DNA from 2 places in the Acidiphilium sp. C61 genome. Region 1 is predicted to be linked to the other one. Evidence: predicted binding sites of a transcription regulator. Region 1 holds the regulator's gene; the other holds the start of a gene.

Evidence for each region. Region 1 encodes HrcA, which represses chaperone genes, less so after heat shock. Its sites were predicted from a motif close to GTTNGCACTCNCNNNNNGNGAGTGCNAAC; they were not measured.
Region 2: groES (co-chaperone GroES) is a predicted target of HrcA. The motif match lies at 1,428-1,456, and genes of this name have one in related genera.

Annotation. Positions count from the first base shown of each region.
Region 1 is NZ_CAJHNI010000005.1:2,772,929-2,784,292, reverse strand. It holds gene fabF (beta-ketoacyl-ACP synthase II) at 1-658, shown strand, start outside; gene mltG (endolytic transglycosylase MltG) at 676-1,680, shown strand; gene HUW10_RS15860 (ribonuclease E/G) at 1,932-4,745, opposite strand; gene HUW10_RS15855 (glycosyltransferase family 2 protein) at 5,256-6,641, opposite strand; gene HUW10_RS15850 (hypothetical protein) at 6,821-7,450, opposite strand; gene hrcA (heat-inducible transcriptional repressor HrcA) at 7,447-8,550, opposite strand; gene rph (ribonuclease PH) at 8,616-9,347, shown strand; gene rdgB (RdgB/HAM1 family non-canonical purine NTP pyrophosphatase) at 9,355-9,942, shown strand; gene gltB (glutamate synthase large subunit) at 9,958-11,364, opposite strand, start outside.
Region 2 is NZ_CAJHNI010000005.1:1,785,999-1,797,362, reverse strand. It holds gene HUW10_RS11255 (hypothetical protein) at 30-854, opposite strand; gene HUW10_RS11250 (usg protein) at 996-1,322, opposite strand; gene groES (co-chaperone GroES) at 1,540-1,854, shown strand; gene groL (chaperonin GroEL) at 1,899-3,548, shown strand; gene HUW10_RS11235 (MFS transporter) at 3,678-4,826, opposite strand; gene HUW10_RS11230 (DUF2244 domain-containing protein) at 4,899-5,423, opposite strand; gene nth (endonuclease III) at 5,566-6,222, shown strand; gene HUW10_RS11220 (APC family permease) at 6,219-7,688, shown strand; gene dapF (diaminopimelate epimerase) at 7,731-8,564, shown strand; gene mtaB (tRNA (N(6)-L-threonylcarbamoyladenosine(37)-C(2))-methylthiotransferase MtaB) at 8,561-9,796, shown strand; gene ftsY (signal recognition particle-docking protein FtsY) at 9,796-10,731, shown strand; gene HUW10_RS11200 (hypothetical protein) at 10,867-11,364, opposite strand, start outside.

The sequences.
Region 1 (11,364 bases):
CGAGATCGGGATTGCCGGGTTCTGCGCCTCCCGCGCGCTGTCCACCGCCTTCAACGACAACCCCAAGGCCGCGTCCCGCCCGTGGGACAAGGATCGCGACGGGTTCGTGATGGGCGAAGGCGCGGGTGTGCTGTTCCTCGAGGAATACGAGCACGCCAAGAAGCGCGGCGCCAAGATCTACGCCGAGATCGCCGGCTACGGCATGTCCGGCGATGCGCATCACATCACCGCCCCCGCTCCGCATCACGACGGCGCGTTCCGCGCGATGAAGGCGGCGCTGAAATCGGGCGGGCTCACTGCCGCCGATGTCGACTACATCAATGCCCATGGCACATCGACGCCGATGGGCGACGATCTGGAACTCGAAGCGGTCGAGAACCTGTTCGGCGATGCGGCGCGGAACGTGGCAATGTCGTCCACCAAATCGGCGACCGGCCATCTGCTCGGTGCTGCCGGCGCGGTCGAGGCGATCTTCTCCATCCTCGCGTTGCGCGATGGCGTCGCCCCGCCGACCCTCAACCTCGACGAGCCGAGCCGCGCCAGCGTGATCGACCGCGTGGCCCACACAGCACAGCAGCGCAAGATCGATATCGTGCTATCCAACAGCTTCGGCTTCGGCGGCACCAACGCATCGATCCTGTTCCGCAAGCCTGGCTGAGCCAGGCTTTCCTTCGCATGCGCGGCCCGTGGCGCCTGATCCTTCTGCTGCTCACCGTGCTGGTGTTGCTGCAGATGGGCAGAATGGCGGCCAGTCAGCTCTATGACGGCCCGGGCCCGCTGCCTGTCACTTCCGACATTTTTATCCCCCCCGGCGGCACGCATCAGGTGGCGAGGCTGCTGGCGCGCGAGAAGGCCATACGCTCGGCGCGATTATTCGAGATCGCCGCCTTTCTGACACGCGGCCAGGGCCCCATCCGTTCCGGCGATTTCCGCTTTACCGATCATGCCAGCCTGCGCGCCGTGCTGCACACGCTGCGCTTCGCACCGGAAATCCAGTTCAAGGCGACGATTCCCGAGGGGCTGACATCGGCTCGGATCGCGGCGATCCTGAACGCCCTGCCGCACGCAACCGGCCAGGTGTCGCCGCCGCCCGAAGGCAGCGTGCTGCCGCAAACCTACGACTATACCTATGGCACGGCGCGCGCTGCCATCGTCGCACGCATGCAGGCGGCGATGCAGGCGGCGCTGGTAAAGGAATGGGCCACCCGCGCGCCCGGCCTGCCGGTGGCGACGAAACGGCAGGCGCTGATCCTTGCCTCGATCGTGCAGCTTGAAACGCCGCTTGCCGCCGAGTTGCCGAAAATCGCCGGGGTCTATGAGAACCGGCTGGCCAGGGGAATGAAGCTGCAGGCCGACCCCACGGTGATCTACGCCGTGACCAAGGGGGCTGCGACCGCCCTTCCCCACCGGGTCGATGAGCGGGATCTCGCCACGGCAAGCCCCTACAACACCTATCGCCACAAGGGACTGCCGCCCGGCCCGATCTGCGCGCCAGGACTTGCCGCGATCAGCGCCGTGCTGCATCCGGCGACGACCGACGCGCTTTATTTCGTTGCAACTGGCACCGGCGGGCATGTCTTCGCGCGCACCTTCGCGGAGCAGCGCAGGAATATCGCTCGCTACGACGCCGTCAGGTCGAAACGCAATTCCGCACCCGGCACCGCACCAGGCGTGAAATAAGGCCGGCTCCCCTGGAGCACGTTCCGATCCTAGAGCATCATCCGATCAGATGGAATCATCTGATCGGATAAAGATGCTCTATTTATCAATATGATAGAGCACTACATCCGATCCGAAAGGATCGGAAAGTGCTCTAAGGGATCGGATACAGCGCTCTATCTTTTTGATAACCAGAGCATCATCCGATCAGATGGGATTCATCTGATCGGATAAGGATGCTCTGGTTGGGGAGCCGGCCGGTTTCGGCGTGGTCAGGCCGGGCGTTTCCACCAGCCGCGCTTGCGCTGGGCGGGTGCGGCTTCGCTGGCGCCGATCACGACCGGCTGGACCGCCGGGCCGCGCGGCGCCTCGGCTGCCTGATCGGCGGCCATTGCTGCCTCAGGTGCGGGCGCCTCGGGTGCGGCGAGGGCGAGACCGTTTTCCGCCGCAGCAGCGGCTTCGGTTCCGGCGCTGGGCTCGGATGAAGCGGTTTCCGCTGCACTCGTGGCACGGGTCCGCCGGGGCCGGCGGGCGGGTTTCGGCGCGGCGGCTTCAGCCCTCTCCGCCGCTTCGAAAATATCCGCGATGTCGGTGAAGACCGGCTCCTGTGGCTCGGGGGATGCGGCCTCCTTCGCCTTTGTGCGGCGGGGACGCGGCGTCTTTGCCGGGGTGCGGGTGGCGGCGGCGCGGCGCTTCGGCTTCGCCTGCGGCTCGGCCGACGCTGCGGCCTCTTCCGGGAGCGATTCCACCACATTCGCCGAAGCTGGGATTGCGGCTTCGGGTTCCGCTTCCGGCTCGGGCGCGGAGGCCTGTGCCGACTCCGCCACGGTTGCCTGTGCGTTTTCCTGTGCGTTTTTGGGCGCGGCTTCTTGATCGCTCTCCGACACAGGCGCTGGCATGGTTTCGGTCATGGTTTCGGTCATGGTTTCGGGCACGGCATCCCGCATCGCCCGGCGCCGGCCCCGGTCCTGGCCCAGCGTCTCGTCAAGCCGCACGGCGAATTCAGCCGGCATCTCGGTCATGTCCGGCTGTTCGGCGCCGGGCAGCACGGGCTGCTCCTCGCGCCGCCCGCCACGGCGGCGGCGGCGGCGACGGCGGCGGCGCTCGCCATCGTCCGCTGCGGCCTTGCCGGCGGCGTCGGCGACCGGCGCCTCGGCCTCATCGCCCTGATCCGGCGCCTCGGCCTCGGCCTCAACCTCCTCGGTCTCGACGACCGGCGCGCTTTGTGCGGCGACCGGCGCTTCCTGCGGCCGCGATGCGGCGTGCGTCCTCACCTTCTCGATCTTGAAGGTGGCAGGTACCGTGCCATCGGCCACGAAGGCGACCTGCATGCCGAAGCGCGCCTCGATGGCGGCCAGCTGGGCGCGCTTGTGGTTGAAGATATAGAGCGCGACATCCGGTGTGAGGTGCACCAGCAGCTCGGCGGCGCGGCCGGCCGCCTCGTCCTCGATCGCGCGCAGTACCGCCAGCGCCGTGCTCGCCGTGCTGCGGACATGGCCGACACCCTGGCAATGCGGGCACGGGATCAGCATGGTCTCGGCCAGCGACGGCCGGAGCCGCTGGCGGCTCATCTCCAGCAGGCCGAAATGGCTGATGCTGCCGACCTGGATGCGCGCGCGGTCGTTCTTCAGCGCATCCTTCAGCCGGCGCTCGACCATCGCATTGTGCTTGCGGGTCTCCATGTCGATGAAATCGACGACGATCAGCCCTGCAAGGTCGCGCAGGCGCAGCTGCCGCGCCACTTCGTCGGCCGCTTCCAGATTGGTGCGCAGCGCGGTATCCTCGATATTGCGCTCGCGCGTCGACCGCCCGGAGTTCACGTCGATCGCGACCAGCGCCTCGGTCTGGTTGATGACCAGATAGCCGCCCGATTTGAGCTGCACCGTCGGCTGGAACATCTGATCGAGCATCTGCTCGACATTGTGGCGGGCGAAGAGCGGCTGCCGCTCGCTCCATTGCTGAACCTTCTTCACATGCGTCGGCATCAGCATCCGCATGAAATCGCGCGCGGAGCGGAAGCCCTCCTCGCCCTCGATCAGCACCTGGTCCACATCGCGGGTATAGACGTCGCGGATGGTCCGCTTGATCAGCGAGGCTTCCTCATACACCAGCGCGGGTGCGATCGAGGCCAGGGTGCGCTCGCGGATATCGTCCCACAGCCGCAGCAGGTATTCGCCATCGCGCTTGATTTCCGGCTTCGGCCGGTTGGCGCCCGCGGTACGGACGATCATGCCCATGCCATGGGGCACGTCCAGCTCGGACACCGCTTCCTTGAGCCGCCGGCGATCCGCCAGCGAGGTGATCTTGCGCGAAACGCCGCCGCCATTGGGCGAATTCGGCATCAGCACGGAAAAACGGCCGGCCAGCGAAATGTAGGTCGTCAGCGCGGCGCCCTTCGAGCCGCGCTCCTCCTTGACCACCTGCACCAGAATGATCTGGCGGCGATGGATCACTTCCTGGATCTTGTAGGAACGCAGGGCGCGGGCACGCCGGCGCTCCCGCGCCTCTTCCGCGCCGTCGACCCCGTCATCACCGCCGATCTGCTCGGGGGCGGCGGCATCGGTGGCGACGCCTTCGGTCGGCTCGGCCGGCTCGGCGTCCTGCATGTCTGCGGAACCGGCGTCCTGCGGCTGCGGCGCGGCCTCTTCGGTATCGCCGGATGCGGTTTCGGTATCGTCACCTGCTGAAGCGGGCGGCGCATCGGCGATCGGGATTTCGGTGACCTGGGGCGGGCGGCCGGTTTCGAGTGCCGCCTCCCGCGCATCCTCGGCCTCCTCGGCCTCGACGCGGCGGCGGGCCTCCTCGGCTTCGAGTTCGAGCAGCTTCTGCCGGTCGGCAACGGGGATCTGGTAATAATCGGGGTGGATTTCGGCGAAGGCGAGGAAGCCGTGCCGGTTGCCGCCATATTCGACGAAGGCGGCCTGCAGGCTGGGCTCTACGCGAATGACCTTGGCAAGATAGATATTGCCCTTGATCTGCTTCTTGTCGGCGGTTTCGATATCGAAGTCATCGAGGCGGTTGTTGTCCAACACCACCACGCGGGTTTCCTCCGCGTGGCTGGCGTCGATGAGCATGGTCTTGGTCATTTGGGGAAAAACTCCTGCGCGCCGGCGGCGGGACCGTGGGGTCACCTGCCTGCGGGCGCGGATGTTGGGGCAAGATTGTTCGAAACATGGTCAAGGACTGGTGCGCTGGCCGCATGAAGCGCCGGATGGACAGGCGCTGCTTGAGAATTGTGCGACGGAAAGCGCGGTCATCGGTCCTTGTCTCGTAGGCTGGCTGCGACATGCCCGCAGCCTGGCCGAGTCGGTTCGGCGCATTACGGCCCGCTGTCGCGACCCGGCCGGCGCCCGTTTATCAGTGGATGAGGGACCACGCAGTTTTTCGCACCGCGGATCAACCCATTGATTCTCTCTCAATGGCGCAAAGCCGGGTTCATGGCAAGGGTTGTTTCCGAACCGGCCGAAACCGGGCCCGACCGGCCAGCCAACCCTGCCTTGTCCGGGGAGACGGCCTCCAGCATCCCTGCCCATCGCGTTCGCGCCCGATCCGCGATGTGCCAGCCATCCGCAATCACGCCGAAACCACCCCCGATTTCAGGGATGGGAGGCCAGCGGCAGCGCCTCGCCATACACCTCCACCTGATCAAGGTGCAGGTAATTCTTCTCCAACAGGCGAATCCGCACGAAGCGGCCAGGGATGGGGATCGCGGGCGCGAAGACCAGCGGCTGGCCATCGGCGCCGCCGAACGGGGCTTCGCTCTCGCGGCGGAACACCTCGATGAGGCGGTCCGGATCGAAGCCGATATCGATGGCGAGCCGGTTCGCCCGCGCAGCGATGGCCGGCAACTCCATGCGGTTGAACAGCTTGACCGCGCTGATGCCGTGAACCGCGCCGAGATCGACCCGCCACCACGGGACATCGTCGAGATCGGTGTGGAATTTGCCCCGGCCATCGATCACGCCGTTCAGCGCCCGGATCGCATCGGCTTCGGGTGACGACCCCGCCGACCAGGCCGAGATCGAGCTTTGGGTCGCGACCTTCCCCCGGCTCGCCGGCAGGCCGGGCTGGCCGGTCACCGGGATGGTCGTGGCACGGGCCTTGCCGAGCAGATCCGGCCAGAAATGCGCGAGCGAGCGGTCCTCGATCTCGTGAAGACCAGCCAGAAACGAAGCGAAACCAGCACCGGCGGCGAGGTCGCTCCAGATGGTCTGGTCGCCGAACGCGCCGCCGAGGCCGCGCTTCGCCCGTTCGACAAAGGCGGTTTCCGTGCGGAATGCGTAGTGATGGACCATCGCCGTGGCGAGCAGGGCGGCGCTGCGGCCCGGATCGTTGGCGAATGCCGCAGACGCCTCGGGAAACCCTTCGTAATAGCGCGACATGTCCTCGCCGATCGCATTCACAACCCGAACAGGACCGTCGACATGGCTGATCGGGCTGTGCCAGAAGCCATTCCCTGTCGCGACGTCGTGCAGTTGCGATCCCGTCAGCACATCCGCCCGGGCCACATATTTTGTGAACGGGTGAATGATCTTCTGGCGACGCGTGTAGTCGCCGAGAATGCTGCCTCCTGGCGCGTCCCGATGCCCGTTCGGCCCGAAAAAGATCCAGTTGAACAGCACGCAATCCGCCGGCGCGCCGATACCGCCGACGAACTGCCCGATCGTCAGGCCGGGCGGCAGGCGCAGAAATTCATCGATGTCGAAGAAGCCGACCCATTCGGTCAGGTCCCGGTCGTGCCGCAGGAAGTGACTGTACATCCGCAATTGCTCGCCCTGCACCGGATAATGCCGGAAGGTGACGAACGGATCATTGCCCAGAACGAACGGCAGACACGTGCCGTAGAGTTCCCTTGGATCGTCGTCGTTGCAGTAGAGGAACACATGATCGAAGCCGATCGATCGGTAGTAGTTCAGCCACTCGACGATGAATGGCGACTCCCAGCGCGCACAGGCGACAACGGAAAATCTGTATCTTGCCATGTTGGATCAAACATTTTTGAAATAAAAACGAGAGTAATGAAAATAACGGGCGAAGAAATCGTATCCTGTCGCAGTTTGGAACGCTTTCAGATCCGTTCGGATCGGATGTCGTGCTCTACCATATTTGGAAACAGAGCATCTTTATTCGATCATATGACTCCATCTGATCGGGTGATGCTCTATTGTCCGAGCAACCCCGCCAGCATCGATGGCGGCAGGGTGACCTGCGAATAGCCGGCGGGCGGCGCGAAATCGCTCGCCGGTTGCGGGGCAAGGCGCAAGGACAGCGCCTCGACGCTCACATGCCCGTGTGTGTCGCCACCCGCGGCGGCGAGGGCGAAGCCATCCGGTGTCAGGCAGGCGGTGCCCGAGGCGTTGCGCCGCAGGACGAGGTAGCGGGTGCAGCGCATTCCGGCGATGGTTGCCGGCCCCAGCGGGGTGAAATGCGCGCCCTGCATCGCCATCACCCGCGCCATGGCGCCGGCAACGCCAGGAACGTTCACCAGCGCGTGCATCTGCGTCAGCACGAGCTGGGCCCGCCCGTCGTGAAGGTCGAGCAGGACGGTCATCGGCATCGGCGTGCCGGACAGGCTGGTCGCTCGCACCAGGCCGTCAGCCGCATCGAACCGCACCGCCCAGGTCTGCTCGGGGCGGCCGGGCTGGCTCACCCGATAGACCGCGCGCGCATCGCGCACGGGGATGACGCGCGGCGCTGCCTGTGCGAGGGCCGGCAGGAGTAGCAGCCCGAAAGCCGCCGCCGCATTGCGCTTGAAGCCGCCACGCGGCAGCCGTTTCCCAATTCGCCTCATCCCAGCAGCCTCCCGATCACCCGCGCGGTATAGTCCACCACCGGGATGATGCGCCCATAATTGATCCGCGTCGGCCCGATCACGCCGATCGCACCCACGATGCGGTCGTCGCGCGAGCGCGCCGGGGCGACGACCATCGACATGCCGGAGGCGCCGAACAGCCCGCTTTCGGCGCCGATGAAGATGCGCACACCGTCGGACCGCTCGGCGAGATCGAGTAGCTTCAGCATCGTCTCCTGCGCTTCCAGACGCTCGAAGAGCTGCTGGACGGAGGCGAGTTTTTCCAGTTGGTCGACATCGGCAAGCAGCCGCGCCTGGCCGCGCACGATCAGCGAGCCGCCCCTGCCCTCGGCCGACCAGGTCGCGAGACCGGCCTCGACGATACCGGCGGCGAGATCGTCCAGCGCCGAGCGGTCGGCCTTCATGTCATCGGCGACGCGAACCCGCAATTCGCCAAGCGACAGGCCGGAGAGCTGGGCATTGAGGTAGTTGCTCGCCTCCTGCAGCGTCGAGGGCGGCACGCCGGGCGGCGTTTCGATCACCCGGTTCTCGACCTGGCCATCCGCCGAGACGAGCACGACGAGGGCGCGGCCGGAACTCAGCGGCACGAATTCGATATGCTTCACCGCCCCTTCCGATTTCGGCGCCAGCACGATCCCCGCCGCCTGCGACAGGCCCGAGAGCAGGGCAGAGGCCTCGGTCAGCGTGTCCTGGATCGACCGGCCGGACTGGGCGAGCGCGGCCTCGATCCGCTCGCGCTCCTCGTCCGACAATTCGCCGAAATGCAGCAACCCGTCGACGAACAGGCGCAAGCCGCGCTCGGTGGGCAGTCGTCCGGCCGAGATGTGCGGCGAGAACAGCAGCCCGGCATCGGTCAGGTCCGCCATCACGTTGCGGATCGTCGCCGGCGACAGGCCCATCGGCAGCAGGCGCGAGAGCGTGCGGCTGCCCACCGGCTCGCCGGTCTCGACATATTGTTCAACGATTTCGCGCAGCACCGCGGCGGAGCGTTCATCGAGCCCCGGCGGCAGGCGCATCGGCCCGATCGCCGGCTTCGGCCGACCGGTGCGGGCGGAGGAACGCTTGGATGTCTGGTCCATGGCGCCAGAGTCGGGTATCGCGGGGCGAAAATCAAGCGACACGTTTTTCCGACAGGAGTGGACCGATGCCCGAAATCAAGAGACCGAGCGGCCGCGCGGCCGATGCGCTGCGCCAGGTGGAGATCGTCACCGGCTTCTCCCACCATGCCGAAGGCTCGGCACTGATCCGCATGGGCGGCACCGAGGTGCTGTGCGCGGCGAGCGTGGAGGGCCGGGTGCCGGGCTTCCTGCGCGGTGCCGGCCAGGGCTGGGTGACGGCGGAATACGGCATGCTGCCGCGCGCGACCCACACCCGCGGCGACCGCGAGGCGGCGCGTGGCAAGCAATCCGGCCGCACGCAGGAAATCCAGCGGCTGATCGGCCGCTCGCTGCGCGCGGTGATCGACCGCACGGCGCTGGGCGAGATGACCATCACCCTCGATTGCGACGTGCTGAACGCCGATGGCGGCACACGCTGTGCCGCGATCACCGGCGCCTGGGTCGCGCTCGCGCTGGCGATCCGCAAGCTGCACAAGGCGAACGTGATCGGGACCGACCCGCTGATTGGCCAGGTTGCGGCGGTGTCCTGCGGTGTGTTCGGGGGCGTGCCGGTGCTCGACCTCGATTACGCCGAGGATTCCAATGCCGAGGCGGATGCCAATTTCGTCCTCACCGGCACGGGCGGCATCGTCGAGATCCAGGCGACCGCCGAGCGCGCCACCTTCGAGGAGGCAACCTTCGGCACCCTGCTCGGCCTTGCCCGCAAGGGCACCGCAGAACTCTTCGCGGCCCAGCGCGCGGCCCTCGATGCGGCCTGAGGCGGCCATGCGGCTCGAACGCGGCCAGCGTGTGGTGATCGCCACCCACAATGCGGGCAAACTCGCCGAATTCGCCCTGCTGCTGGCCCCGCACGGGCTCGATTGTGCATCCTCCGGCGCGCTCGGCCTGCCTGAGCCGGCGGAGGATGCGCCGGATTTCGCCGGCAATGCGCGGATCAAGGCGCTGGCGGCGGCAAAAGCGAGCGGCCTGCCGGCGATCGCGGATGATTCCGGGCTGGAGGTCGCGTCCCTCGGCGGTGCGCCAGGCGTGCGCTCGGCGCGATTTGCGCAGGAGGCGGGCGGCTATGAAGCGGCGATGGCGAACATCATCGCCGCCAGCCGGGCGGATGACCGCGCCGCCTTCGCCGCCGCGATTTGCCTCGCGACACCGGAAGGGCGGACCTTCACCTATCTCGGCTGGTGCCGCGGGCGCATCGCCCCGGCACCGCGCGGCGCCGGCGGGTTCGGCTATGACCCGGTTTTCGTGCCGCTCGGCGAGACGCGTAGCTTCGCCGAACTCGACAAGGCCGAGAAATCGGCGATCAGCCACCGCTACCGGGCGCTGCGGCAGTTCGCCGCAGCGCATCTCGGTTGAAGGTATTCCTGCCGATTACTCGGCAGGAATCTTCGCTGCCGCCGGCGCCGTCATCGGCACCGGCAGGAAGCGCGCATAGTCGCGCGGCACCACCATCCAGAACCGCGCCAGCGTGCGCTCCCATTCGTTGAGCAGGCGCTCGGCGTAGAGGCTCTGCGTCTCGCGCGCGTGTTCGGTCACGAGGTCGCGCAGATGCTGCGCCCAGTAGGTCTCCGTCACCCGGTTCCAGAGCAGCGTGTCGGGGTTGATCCGCATCTCGAATTCGGCGGCGGGATCGTAGATGAAGGCGATGCCGCCGGTGAAGCCGGCGCCGAAATTGTCGCCCACCGGGCCGAGGATCACGACCGTTCCGCCGGTCATGTATTCGCAGGCATTCGACCCTGCCCCCTCGACCACCGCCACGGCGCCGGAATTGCGCACCGCGAAGCGCTCGCCCGCCTGGCCGGCGGCGAACAGCCGGCCGGAGGTTGCGCCATAGAGGCAGGTATTGCCGATGATCGTGTTATCCTGGCTGACAAGCATCGACGACGGCGCGGGCCGCACCACGATGGTCGCCCCCGACAGGCCCTTGCCGACATAGTCGTTGGCATCGCCGAAGACCTCGAGCTTGAGCCCGCGCACCGCGAAGGCGCCGAGCGACTGGCCCGCAGCCCCGCGCAGCCGCACGGTAACGTGGTCGGCCTGCAGGTCGGCGCCGCGCTTGCGCCGCACGATCTGCCCCGAGAACTTGGTGCCAATCGCGCGATGCGTGTTGCGGATGCCGTATTGCAGCTGCATCTTCTCGCCGCGCTCGAAGAACGGTGTCGCATCCTCGATCATCTGCGCGTCCAGCGTCTCCGGTACCTCGTTGCGGCCCTGCAACGTGCAGAAGCGCGCATAGGGGCCGGGGTCGGCCTGGGCGAGCAGCGGATTGAGATCGAGATCGTCGAGCAGCTCGGAGCCGCGCGAGATCTGGTGCAGGAAGTCGGTCCGGCCGATCACGTCCTCGAGCCGCCGCACGCCGAGCGAGGCCAGGATGTGCCGCACGTCCTCGGCGATGAAGGAGAACAGGTTGATGACCTTCTCCGGCGTGCCTTCGAACTTCGCGCGCAGCGCCTCATCCTGCGTGCAGACGCCGACCGGGCAGGTGTTGGAATGGCACTGGCGGACCATGATGCAGCCCATCGCCACCAGCGAGGCGGTGCCGATGCCGAACTCCTCGGCACCGAGCATGGCCGCGATCACAACGTCGCGCCCGGTCTTGATGCCGCCATCGGTGCGCAGCTTCACCATGTGGCGCAGCCGGTTGAGCATCAGCACCTGATGCGTTTCCGACAGGCCCATCTCCCAGGGCAGGCCGGCATATTTGATCGAGGTCTGCGGCGAGGCGCCGGTGCCTCCGGAATGGCCGGAGATCAGGATCGCATCCGCCTTCGCCTTCGC
Region 2 (11,364 bases), 990 kb from region 1:
GCCAGTACATTCGCGGCGCTGGCGCCGGCTCACCGGAAGCCGAACGTCACACCCATTTCGCCGCGGGCGGCAAAGGTTCCACTCGTCGGCTCGTAGACCCCGTTGGCGGGTTTCGTCCCGGCATAGTTGAAATGCCGCATCTCCAGCCCGGCGAAGGCGTGCCAGACATCGTCGAGCCGCCAGTCCGCGCCCAGCCTCACTTCCTCCTCGCCGCTGGCGCCGAACCCGCCCGAAAGGCCGAGCGCCGGGGTTGAAACCCCGCCGCCCAGCACGGCCAGGCCCTCGGCCGCCGCCGAGAGCACGAGCCGCCCCGAGGCCGCGTAGTCGAGTTTCGCGCCAACCCCCGCCAGCACCGCGTGATAGAAACTGCCATACCCGCCGCTGCCGCCAATATTGCGCGACCAGCTCTGATACCCGAGCGCGACGAAGGGGATCACGCTCGTCGCCCGGCCCAGCGGCACCGCGGTGCCAAGCTGCACCTCGACATGATTGAACCGCGCGCTGTCCGACTGGTCATAGGGTCGCGGCACGCCGGCGCCACCCTGGAGATATCCCTGATATCCGAGCGCCCCGCCCGAGAAATCATACACGACGCCGGTATAGATATCGGGCAGCCCGAACGCCGGCCCGAGCCGCGAGACTCCGGCGCTGAACCCGGGCAGCACGCCGCTTTCCCGATCGATCCCGCCACTCTCGCGATAGGTATATCCGCTCGCCGTCACCCCGAGCGAGATCCTGGTCTCGCTCGCCACGATCGCCGGGTTCACCCCGTCGGCGCGGGCAGCGACGACCGACGACGCAACGCCCAGCGCCACACCCAGAACGAGAAGAAATTGTCGCGTCACGCCCGCCATCACAGTCACCCTTGCGCCACGCATGTTATCGCATGGATGACTGAACGTATCCTTAACCGCACCGCAGGGCTGCAATTCCGGTAATTGTGTTACCTCGGCGCCACGCTCGCCGCAGTCCGCCGCGCGGCGCGCACCTGCCCCTCAGTGAAGCTGGAACATATGCGGGCTGCGCATCTCCCCGGGCGTGATCAGCGCGGCGGTGCCCACCCGCACCGAATGCAGCCTGCCCTCGATCTGCCGGCTCCAGAAATCGAGGAACTGGTGCAGCACCGGATAGCGCGGCGCGATATCGAGGTCCTGCCAAACGTAACTCTGCAGAACGCCCGGATGGTCGGGCAGGTGGTAGAGAATCTCCGCGGTTGTCAGCCGGTATCCCTCGAGCTGTCGGCTCATCATCATGGTCTGTCTCCGTCGCGCTGTCATTGGCGGGCCGTGGCAGTCCGCTCCTCCAGACCATGACGATGCCATGACAGCCCCGGGGTTTGGCAAGAAAAATATTTCTTATCAATACTTTAGCACTCATCATGGGCAAGTGCTGCCGGGCTTGACATCCTCCGCCCGTAACCCTATCCCTTTGGCACTCTCCCGGAGAGAGTGCTAGCAAGCATCCGGTGCCTATCGAAAGGGCCGGCGCTGCTGAGCCCGATACTGTTGCAACAGACTTCTGAAGTCAGGAGCGAGCCACATGAAATTCCGTCCCCTGCACGACCGGGTGGTCGTTCGCCGGCTGAATGCCGAGGAAAAGACCGCCGGCGGCATCATCATCCCCGACACCGCCAAGGAAAAGCCGATGGAAGGCGAAGTCATCGCCGTCGGCCCGGGCGCCCGTAACGAGACCGGCGCCATCGTCGCGCTCGACGTCAAGGCCGGCGACCGCATCCTGTTCGGCAAGTGGTCGGGCACCGAGGTCAAGATCGACGGTGAAGAGCTGCTGATCATGAAGGAATCCGACATCATGGGCATCATCGAGGGTACGGCTTCCAAGAAGAAGGCCGCCTGATCACCCCCGGTTTCCCCTCCGATATCGTATAAAGGAAGTTACTCATGGCTGCTAAAGACGTCCGTTTCGGGGCCGACGCCCGCGAGCGCCTCATTCGCGGTGTCGACCTCCTCGCCAACGCGGTGAAGGTCACCCTCGGCCCCAAGGGCCGCAACGTCGTCATCGAGAAGAGCTTCGGTTCGCCCCGCATCACCAAGGACGGTGTGACGGTCGCGAAGGAAATCGAACTCGCCGACAAGTTCGAGAACATGGGCGCGCAGATGGTGCGCGAAGTGGCCTCGAAGACCAACGACCTCGCCGGTGACGGCACCACCACCGCGACCGTCCTCGCCCAGGCGATCGTCCGCGAGGGTGCGAAGGCGGTTGCCGCCGGCATGAACCCGATGGATCTGAAGCGCGGCATCGACAAGGCGGTCAGCGCCATCGTCGAAGAGCTCAAGAAGCGCACGAAGAAGATCACGACCCCGAGCGAAACCGCCCAGGTCGGCACCATCTCCGCCAACGGCGAAGCCGAGATCGGCAAGATGATCTCCGAGGCGATGCAGAAGGTCGGCAACGAGGGCGTCATCACGGTCGAGGAAGCCAAGGGCATCCAGACCGAACTCGACGTCGTCGAAGGCATGCAGTTCGACCGTGGCTACGTCTCGCCCTACTTCATCACCAACCCGGAAAAGATGGTCGCGGATCTCGACAGCCCGTACATCCTGATCCACGAGAAGAAGCTCTCCGGCCTGCAGCCGATGCTGCCGCTGCTCGAGAGCATCGTCCAGTCCGGCAAGCCGCTGCTGATCATCGCCGAGGACGTCGAGGGCGAGGCGCTGGCCACCCTGGTCGTCAACAAGCTGCGTGGCGGCCTCAAGATCGCCGCCGTCAAGGCGCCCGGCTTCGGTGACCGCCGCAAGGCCATGCTGGAAGACCTCGCGATCCTCACCGGTGGCCAGGTCATCAGCGAAGATCTCGGCATCAAGCTCGAGACCGTGACGCTGAACATGCTCGGCCGCGCGAAGAAGGTGCTGATCGAGAAGGAAAACACCACGATCGTCGAAGGTGCCGGCAAGAAGTCCGACATCACCGGCCGCTGCAACCAGATCCGCGCGCAGATCGAGGAGACCACCTCGGACTACGACCGCGAGAAGCTGCAGGAGCGTCTGGCGAAACTGGCTGGCGGCGTTGCCGTCATCCGCGTCGGCGGCGCCTCGGAGACCGAGGTGAAGGAGCGCAAGGACCGTGTGGACGACGCGCTGCACGCGACCCGCGCCGCCGTCGAGGAAGGCATCGTCCCGGGTGGCGGCGTGGCCCTCGCCCGCGCCTCGCTCGCGATCAACAAGCTCAAGGCCGATAACGACGACCAGCGCTTCGGCATCGACATCATCCGCAAGGCGTTGCTCGCGCCGATGCGCCAGATTGCCGAGAACGCCGGTGAAGACGGCGCCGTGATCTCCGGCAAGGTGCTCGACAACGACGAGTACAGCTTCGGCTTCGATGCCCAGTCCGGCGAGTTCAAGGACATGGTGAAGGCCGGCATCATCGACCCGACCAAGGTCGTCCGCACCGCGCTGCAGGACGCCGCCTCGGTCGCCGGTCTGCTCATCACGACCGAAGCGATGGTCGCCGAGCGTCCGGAAAAGAAGGCCCCCGCCGGTGGCGATGGCGGAATGGGTGGCATGGGCGGCATGGGCGGCATGGATTTCTGATCCACCGCTCCAGGCTCCGGCCCGGAACAAGGAAAGCCGTGGGGGCAACCCCACGGCTTTTTCTATGGCACTTTTTCTATGGCACTCTCCGATCCTCTCGGACCGGATGCAGTGCCCTCGTCCCGCCATTCAGCCCCGCCGCCGCTCCAGCCCGAACGCCCAGGCCGCCACCGCCAGCCCCATCAGCGCGAGCGCAGCACCCAGCAGCGGCAGGCCGCGATACCCGATCCCCGCCCCCAGCGCCGCGCCGCCCAGCCACGCCCCGCCGGCATTGCCCAGATTGAACGCCCCCTGGTTGATGGTCGAAGCAAGATTCGGCGCATCCCGCGCATGATCGATCACCCGCGTCTGCAACGGCGAGACCAGGGTGAACACCGCCATCCCCCAGCCCGCCATCACCACCACGGCCACGAGGCCGAACGGCAGCACCGCCCGCAGCGCCACCAGCAGCACCGCGATCGTCGACAGCGTCGCGATGATCGTCCGCGCCGCCTGCCGGTCCGCAAGCCGCCCCCCGAGCAGCCCGCCCGCCGTCAGCCCGGCGCCGAACACCAGCAGCGCCACGCTCACCCAATGCGGCGACAGCCCGCCCACCCGTTCGAGCATCGGCGCGATATAGGTGAACACGCTGAACAGGCTCGCCGAGCTCAGCACCGCCATCAGCATGGCGAGCAGCACCTGCGAGCGTCCGAGAATCCGCACCTCGTTCAGCAGCCTGGCCGATCCGGCCCTCAGGTCGCGCGGCAGCAGCAGCGCGATCGCCGCCATCGCCACAAGGCCGATCACCGCCACGACCCAGAAGGTCGCCCGCCACCCCGCCGCCTGGCCGAGAATCGTGCCCGCCGGCACGCCAAGCACATTGGCGAGCGTGAGGCCGAGAAACACCAGCGCCACCGCCCGGGCCCGCTTCTCCCGCGGTGCCAGCTCCGCCGCGACGACCGAGCCGATCCCGAAGAACGCCCCGTGCGACAACGAGGTGACCACCCGCGCCGCCAGCATCGTGTCATAGCCCGGCGCCAACGCGCAAAGCGCGTTGCCCAGCACGAACACGCCCATCAGCCCGAGCAGCGCCGCCCGCCGCGGCCACCGCCCGACCAGCACCGCGAGGAACGGCGAGCCGAAGGTGACACCCAGCGCATAGGCGCTGACCAGGAACCCCGCGCGCGGGATCGAGACCGAGAAATCACGCGCGAGCTCTGGCACCAGCCCGACGATGACGAATTCGCTCGTGCCAATGGCGAAGCTCGCGACGATGAGCGCGAGTAAGGGGAGTTTCATGCCGGAATTCCGCGAAGAGAGAGCCGCAATGAACACGCCGCCGGCGCCGGCGGCAACGCCCCCCGGCGGAACTCAGCCCCGTGTCTGCGGGTTGTCGAACCGCGGCGAGCGCATCCGCTGGATCGCCTCGCGCAGCGCGCCGGCCAGATCCCGCCGCGCCGCATCCCCGAGCGCAAGCCCGACGATGTGGCGCGCCTCGCGGTTCGCGACCCAGACGAGCGGATTGCTTCCCGGCTGCTCCTCGATCTCGACGCGCAGCCATCCCGGCGCCAGCCGCACCTCGCTCCGCCGGCCGCCAGGCGTGGTCCTGGTGATGGTCAGCGCCTCGTCGGTCAGCACGATCGCCTCCGATGCCTTCGCCGCCCGCATGTTCATCGCATAAAGCGTGACCGCCAGCAGCAGATCCGCGCCGTTGAACCCGATCACCATGACCGCGCCGAGCCGCCACATCAGGCTGGTCACCAGCAGCGAGCCGACCGCCATCAGTCCGAACACGACAAACATGCCCCGCCGGCTCATGCTCCGGTGCGGCGTCAGCATCGCCTGGAAGATCAGCCGCCCTGGCGGCGCCACGGCCGTGCTCGCGATATCGGACATCACCCTATCTTCGCATCGAATCCAGGTTCCGCAAGCGCCCGAGCTTGCCAAATTCCCGTCCGAACCGCACTAATCGCCGATGCCGTCCGAAGAAGCCGCACACCCCAAGCAGCGCAGCACCGCCCGCCGCACCGCGCGCAAGATGAAGCAGGCGGATATCCGCCCTTTCCTCGACGCCATCGCCGCCGGCAACCCCGATCCGCGTACCGAACTGCAATATGCCGACCCCTTCACCCTCCTCGTCGCCGTCGTCCTCTCGGCGCAGACGACAGACGCCGCGGTGAACAAGGCGACCCCCTTCCTGTTCGCCGCCGCCCCCACCCCGGCGGCGATGGCCGCCCTCGGCGCCGAGGGCATCGGTCCGCATATCCGCTCGATCGGCCTCTGGCAGTCCAAGGCGAAGAACGTCGCCGCCCTCGCCCAGCTCCTCGTCGAGCGGCACGGCGGCGCCGTCCCCGCTGAGCGCGAGGCGCTCGAAGCCCTGCCCGGCGTCGGCCGCAAGACCGCGAATGTGGTGTTGAACGAAATCTTCGGCCAACCCACCATGGCGGTGGACACCCACATCTTCCGCCTCGGCAACCGCACCGGCCTCGCCCCCGGCAAGACGGTGCGCGAGGTCGAGGATGGCCTGATCAAGCGCATCCCGCCCGACCTGCTGCGCCGCGCCCATCACTGGCTGATCCTGCACGGGCGCTATGTCTGCAAGGCCCGCCAGCCCGAATGCTGGCGCTGCCCCGGCGCGCAATGGTGCGTCTTCACCCCCAAGCCCGCAGCACCCGTCCGGGCCCGCCGGGCATGAGCGCGTCCTCCGGCTTCCGCCTCGCGAAAACCCTCGGCCTCGCCGCCGTCGTCGCCTCCGCCGTCACCCAGGAATACGGCGCGGGAATCAACTTCGTGGTCCCCCAGAGCCTCGGCGTCTACCCCGACATCGGCGCGCTGGTGCCACTGGCGATGTTCGCGACCGGCCTCGTGATCTTCCTGAAGGTCTTTCTCTACGCCCGGTTCTCCAGCGCGATGCCGCGCGCCGGCTCGTCCTATGTCTGGACGGTGCGCGCCCTCAACCTGCCGCTCGGCTTCATCCTGCATTTCGTCTGGTGGGCCAGCATCACCGCGGCGATGGGCTTCATCGCCTTCGCCTTCGGCAATTTCCTCGGCAACGCGATGCTCAATGCCGGCTTCGCCGCCGGCCACACGCTGCTCTCGAAACCCGGCCATCTCGCCCTCGGCCTCGCCGCGCTCTGGATCATCTACGGCATCCATGTCGCCGGCATCCGCGATTACGGCCGCCTGGTCGTCATCCTGCTCGCCCTCGTCGTGGCCACCGCCCTCACCGTCGGCGTCATCGGCTTCGCCGCCGACCCCGCCGCCCTGCTGCACACCGCCGCGGCGCGCACCGGCATCGCCTTCACCCGCCCGGCCGCCGCCCCGCCGTTCGACCCGCACGCCTTCCTCGCCGTCTGCACCCTGTTCATCTTCGCCTACGGCGGGCTGTCCGGCGCGCCCGCCCTGTCGGGCGAGACCGAACGCGCCGAAACCGTGATGCCGCGCGGCATCGTCATCGCCTGGCTCACCTCGGTCGTGCTGTTCTCGCTGGTCGCCGCAGCCCTGCTGCACGCCGTGCCCTGGTGGGCGGCGCTCGACCTCATCCGCCACAAGCACGCCTCCCTCGTCACCGCCCCCGGCATCATCGGCCTCGCCGCACCGCGCCCGCTGGCCGCCGCGCTCGACCTCGTGATCGCGCTCATCGTCGGCAAGACGCTCGCGCCGCAGATGGTCGTCACCTCGCGCATGGTCTTCGCCTGGGCCGAGGACGGGCTGATCCCCGCCCGCTTCGCCGAAACCTCGCGCCGCCGCGCCCCGGTCGCCGCCCTCACCCTCACCGTCGTGCTCGCCTCGCTCTTCCTCGTGCAGGCGACCTATATCGGCTGGGCCTTCGGCATCGTCGCCCGCTCGGTCACCATCCTGCTGGTCTGGCTCGCCGTCGCCTGCGCCGCGCTCAACCTGCGCTACAACCCGCGCCATGCCAGCCATGGCTGGTCGGAACCCTTCCGCCGCGGCGTCATGGTCGTGCCCGTCGCCCTGCTATCGATCGTCGTCACCATCGCGCTGATCCGCTCGGTGCTGGTGCTGCCCCACGCGCCCTTCTACGTCCAGCCGCTGTTCCAGGGCGGGGTGATGGCGCTGATCGGCACGGCTCTCTACCTGCGCGCCCGCCGCGCCGCGCCTGACCTCGCCGCGATCACCGCAACGCTCCCCCTCGAATAGCGCCCCCTTCCGCGCCGCGCCGCAACGCCATATACGAACTGCATGGCAGCGACCCGACCCTTTCTGAAAATGCACGGCGCCGGGAACGATTTCGTCGTTCTCGATGCCCGCGCGCTTCCGCTTGACCTCGCCCCCGCCGCCGCCGCCCGCATCGCCGACCGTCACCGCGGCGTCGGCTGCGACCAGATCATCCTGATCGAGCCGGACGACAGCGCCGCTGCCTTCATGCGCATCCTCAACGCGGACGGCTCGGAATCCGGCGCCTGCGGCAACGCCACACGCTGCGTCGCCGCGCTGCTCGCCGCCGAAACCGGCGCCCGCCACCTCACCATCCGCACCAATGCCGGCCTGCTGCCCGCCGACATCAAGGGCCCCACCTTGGTCGAGGTCGACATGGGCGTGCCGAAATTCGGCTGGGAAGACATTCCCCTGGCCGAACCGGCGGATACGCTCTCGCTCCGCCTCGCCCTCGGCCCGGTGCAGAACCCCGCCGCCTGCTCGATGGGCAACCCCCACGCCACCTTCTTCGTCGACGACCTGACCCACCTGCAGATCGAGACGATCGGCCCGAAGCTCGAACGCGCCCGCCTCTTCCCCGCGCGCGCCAATATCGGCTTCGCCCGGATCGACGCGCCGGACCGCATCCGCCTGCGCGTCTGGGAGCGCGGCGCCGGCCTCACCCTCGCTTGCGGCTCCGGCGCCTGCGCCGCCCTGGTCAATGCCCATCGCCGCGGCCTCGCCGCCCGCCGCGCCGAGATCGAGATGGACGGCGGCACCCTCACCCTCACCTGGCGCGACGACGGCCACGTGCTGATGGAAGGCCCCGTCGCCCTGGTCTTCGAGGGCGAGCTGGACGCCGCCACGCTCGCGCCATGAGCCTCGACATCCTCACCTTCGGCTGCCGCCTCAACGCCTTCGAGAGCGAGGTGATGCGCGGCCACGCCGAGGCCGCCGGGCTCGGCCGCGCCGTCATCGTCAACACCTGCGCCGTCACCGCCGAGGCCGAGCGCCAGGCCCGCCAGGCCATCCGCCGCGCCCACCGCGCCGACCCCGGCGCGAAAATCATCGTCACCGGCTGCGCCGCCCAGATCGACCCCGAAGCCTGGTCGAAAATCGAAGGCGTCGCCCGCGTGCTCGGCAATGCCGAGAAGCTCACGCCCGAGGCCTGGCAATCGGAAGCGCCGGTCCTGGTCGCCGACATCATGCAGCTCCGCCAGACCGCCGCCCACCTGATCGAGGGCTTCGGCACCCGCGCCCGCGCCTTCATCGAGGTGCAGCAGGGCTGCGATCACCGCTGCACCTTCTGCATCATCCCCTATGGCCGCGGCCCCTCGCGCTCAATCCCGCTCGGCGCCGTGGTCGAGCAGGTCCGCACCCTCGTCGCGAATGGCTACAACGAGGTCGTGCTCACCGGCGTCGACCTCACCTCCTACGGCGCCGACCTGCCCGGCGCGCCGAAACTCGGCCAGCTCTGCCGCCGCCTGCTCGCCGCCGTGCCGGACCTGCCGCGCCTGCGCCTCTCCTCGATCGACCCCGCCGAGATCGACGACGATCTCTGGCGCCTGATCGAAACCGAGCCCCGGCTGATGCCGCATCTGCATCTCTCGGTGCAGGCCGGATCGGACCTCATTCTCAAGCGCATGAAGCGCCGCCATCTCCGCCATCACGTCATCGAGGCCGCCGCCCGCGCCCGCGCGCTCCGCCCCGAAATCGCCCTCGGCGCCGACCTCATCGCCGGCTTCCCCACCGAAACCGAGGCGCATTTCGCCGAAACCCTCGCGCTGGTCGACGATGCCGGGCTCGACTATCTCCACGTCTTTCCCTTCTCCGCCCGCAAGGGCACGCCCGCCGCGCGCATCCCAGCCCTGCCGATGGTCGAGCGCCGCGCCCGCGCCGCCCGCCTGCGCGAAGCCGGCGCCCGCCGCGCCGAGGCCCGCTTCCGGGCGATGACCGGCACCACCGTCACCGCGCTGGCCGAAACCGAAACCACCGGCCACACCGAAACCTTCGCGCCGATCCGGTTTTCCGCACCCGTCACCCCGGGCGCGCTCATCACCGCGAGGATCACCGGCGCGGATGCCACCGGCGTGACCGCAGGAGCAGAATGATGGCGCTCGGCTTTCTCGCGCGGCTCAAATCCGGCCTCACCCGCAGCACCCAGAAGCTCGCCGCCGGCATCACCGACACCTTCACCAAGCGCAAGCTCGACGATGCGGCGCTGGAAGAGCTCGAAGACCTCCTCATCACCGCCGATCTCGGCCCCGCCGCCGCCGCCCGCGTCATCCGCGCCTTCCGCCGCACCCGTTTCGGCCAGGACGTCTCCGCGCCCGAAATCCGCGCGTCGCTGGCCGAGGAGGTTGCGAAAATCCTCGCCCCTGTCGCGCAGCCGCTCGATATCGACCGGAGCAAAAACCCGTTCGTCATCCTGATGGTCGGCGTCAACGGCACTGGCAAGACCACCACGATCGGCAAGCTCGCCCAATCCTATGGCGAGGCCGGCGCCAGGCCCCTGCTCGTCGCCGGCGACACGTTCCGCGCCGCCGCGGTCGAACAGCTCCAGGTCTGGGGCGAGCGCACCGGCGCGCCGGTAATGACCGGCCCCGCCAACGCCGACCCCGCCGGCCTCGCCTTCGACGCGATCGCCCGCGCCCGGCGCGACGGGCACGACATCGTGCTGATCGACACTGCCGGCCGCCTGCACAACAAGGCCGCGCTGATGGAGGAGCTGCGCAAGATCATCCGCGTCATCCGCAAGCAGGACGAAACCGCCCCCCACGCCGTGCTGCTGACGCTCGACGCCACGACCGGCCAGAACGCCATCGCCCAGGTCGCCACGTTCAAGGAAATGGTCGACCTCACCGGGCTGATCGTCACCAAGCTCGACGGCTCGGCCCGCGCCGGCGTCGTCGTCGCCCTAGCCGAAACCGCCGCCCTGCCGATCCATGCCGTCGGCGTCGGCGAACAGGCGGCCGATCTCCGCCCGTTCGACGCCACCGAATTCGCCCGCGCGCTGACCGGCGCCGACGCCGACCGCCCCGCCTGAAGTCTCGCGCCGTCCCGGATCATCCGGAAACCCGACGATCCGCGCATTGCTGAATTTCAGCCGCGATTTGCAGACACCAAAAGGCGACCTGCCGTAGCGTGACGGCTCGCGCCGCCCCGCCTTACCAGTCGCGCCTCACCAGTCGCGCCGATGCCAGTGATGCCAGTGATGCCAGTGGTCATACGGCCGGTATCCGCCGTGATACCCAGCGCCGCGCCCGTGCAGCCGCGCATTGTTCGGCCGGTTGCCGATGAAGCGCCGATACGCCGAACTCCAGTCCCGCGCGATCATCCGCCGCGCTTCATCCAGCCCCAGCCGATGCGCGCAGACCAGCCGGGCCATCCGGGCCTCCAGCCGGTCCTTCGCAAAGGAGCCCCACTGCCCTCGCCCGAGATGCGGCTGCGGCCAGAGATTCGCCGGGCTGCTCGGCGACCCGCCGAGCGCGAGCGGGATCAGGTGATCCTCCTCGTATTTCCAGGGCCGCGAATCGGCATAGCCATAGCGCCGGATCTGCGCCTTCTTCAGCGGCTCGGTATAGGACACTGGCGGTCGCACCGTCCGCGTCCAGCCGCGCCGGCAGATCGTCGCATCGATCGTCGCCTCGCGCACCGCGGGGTTGATCGCCCCCGGCGT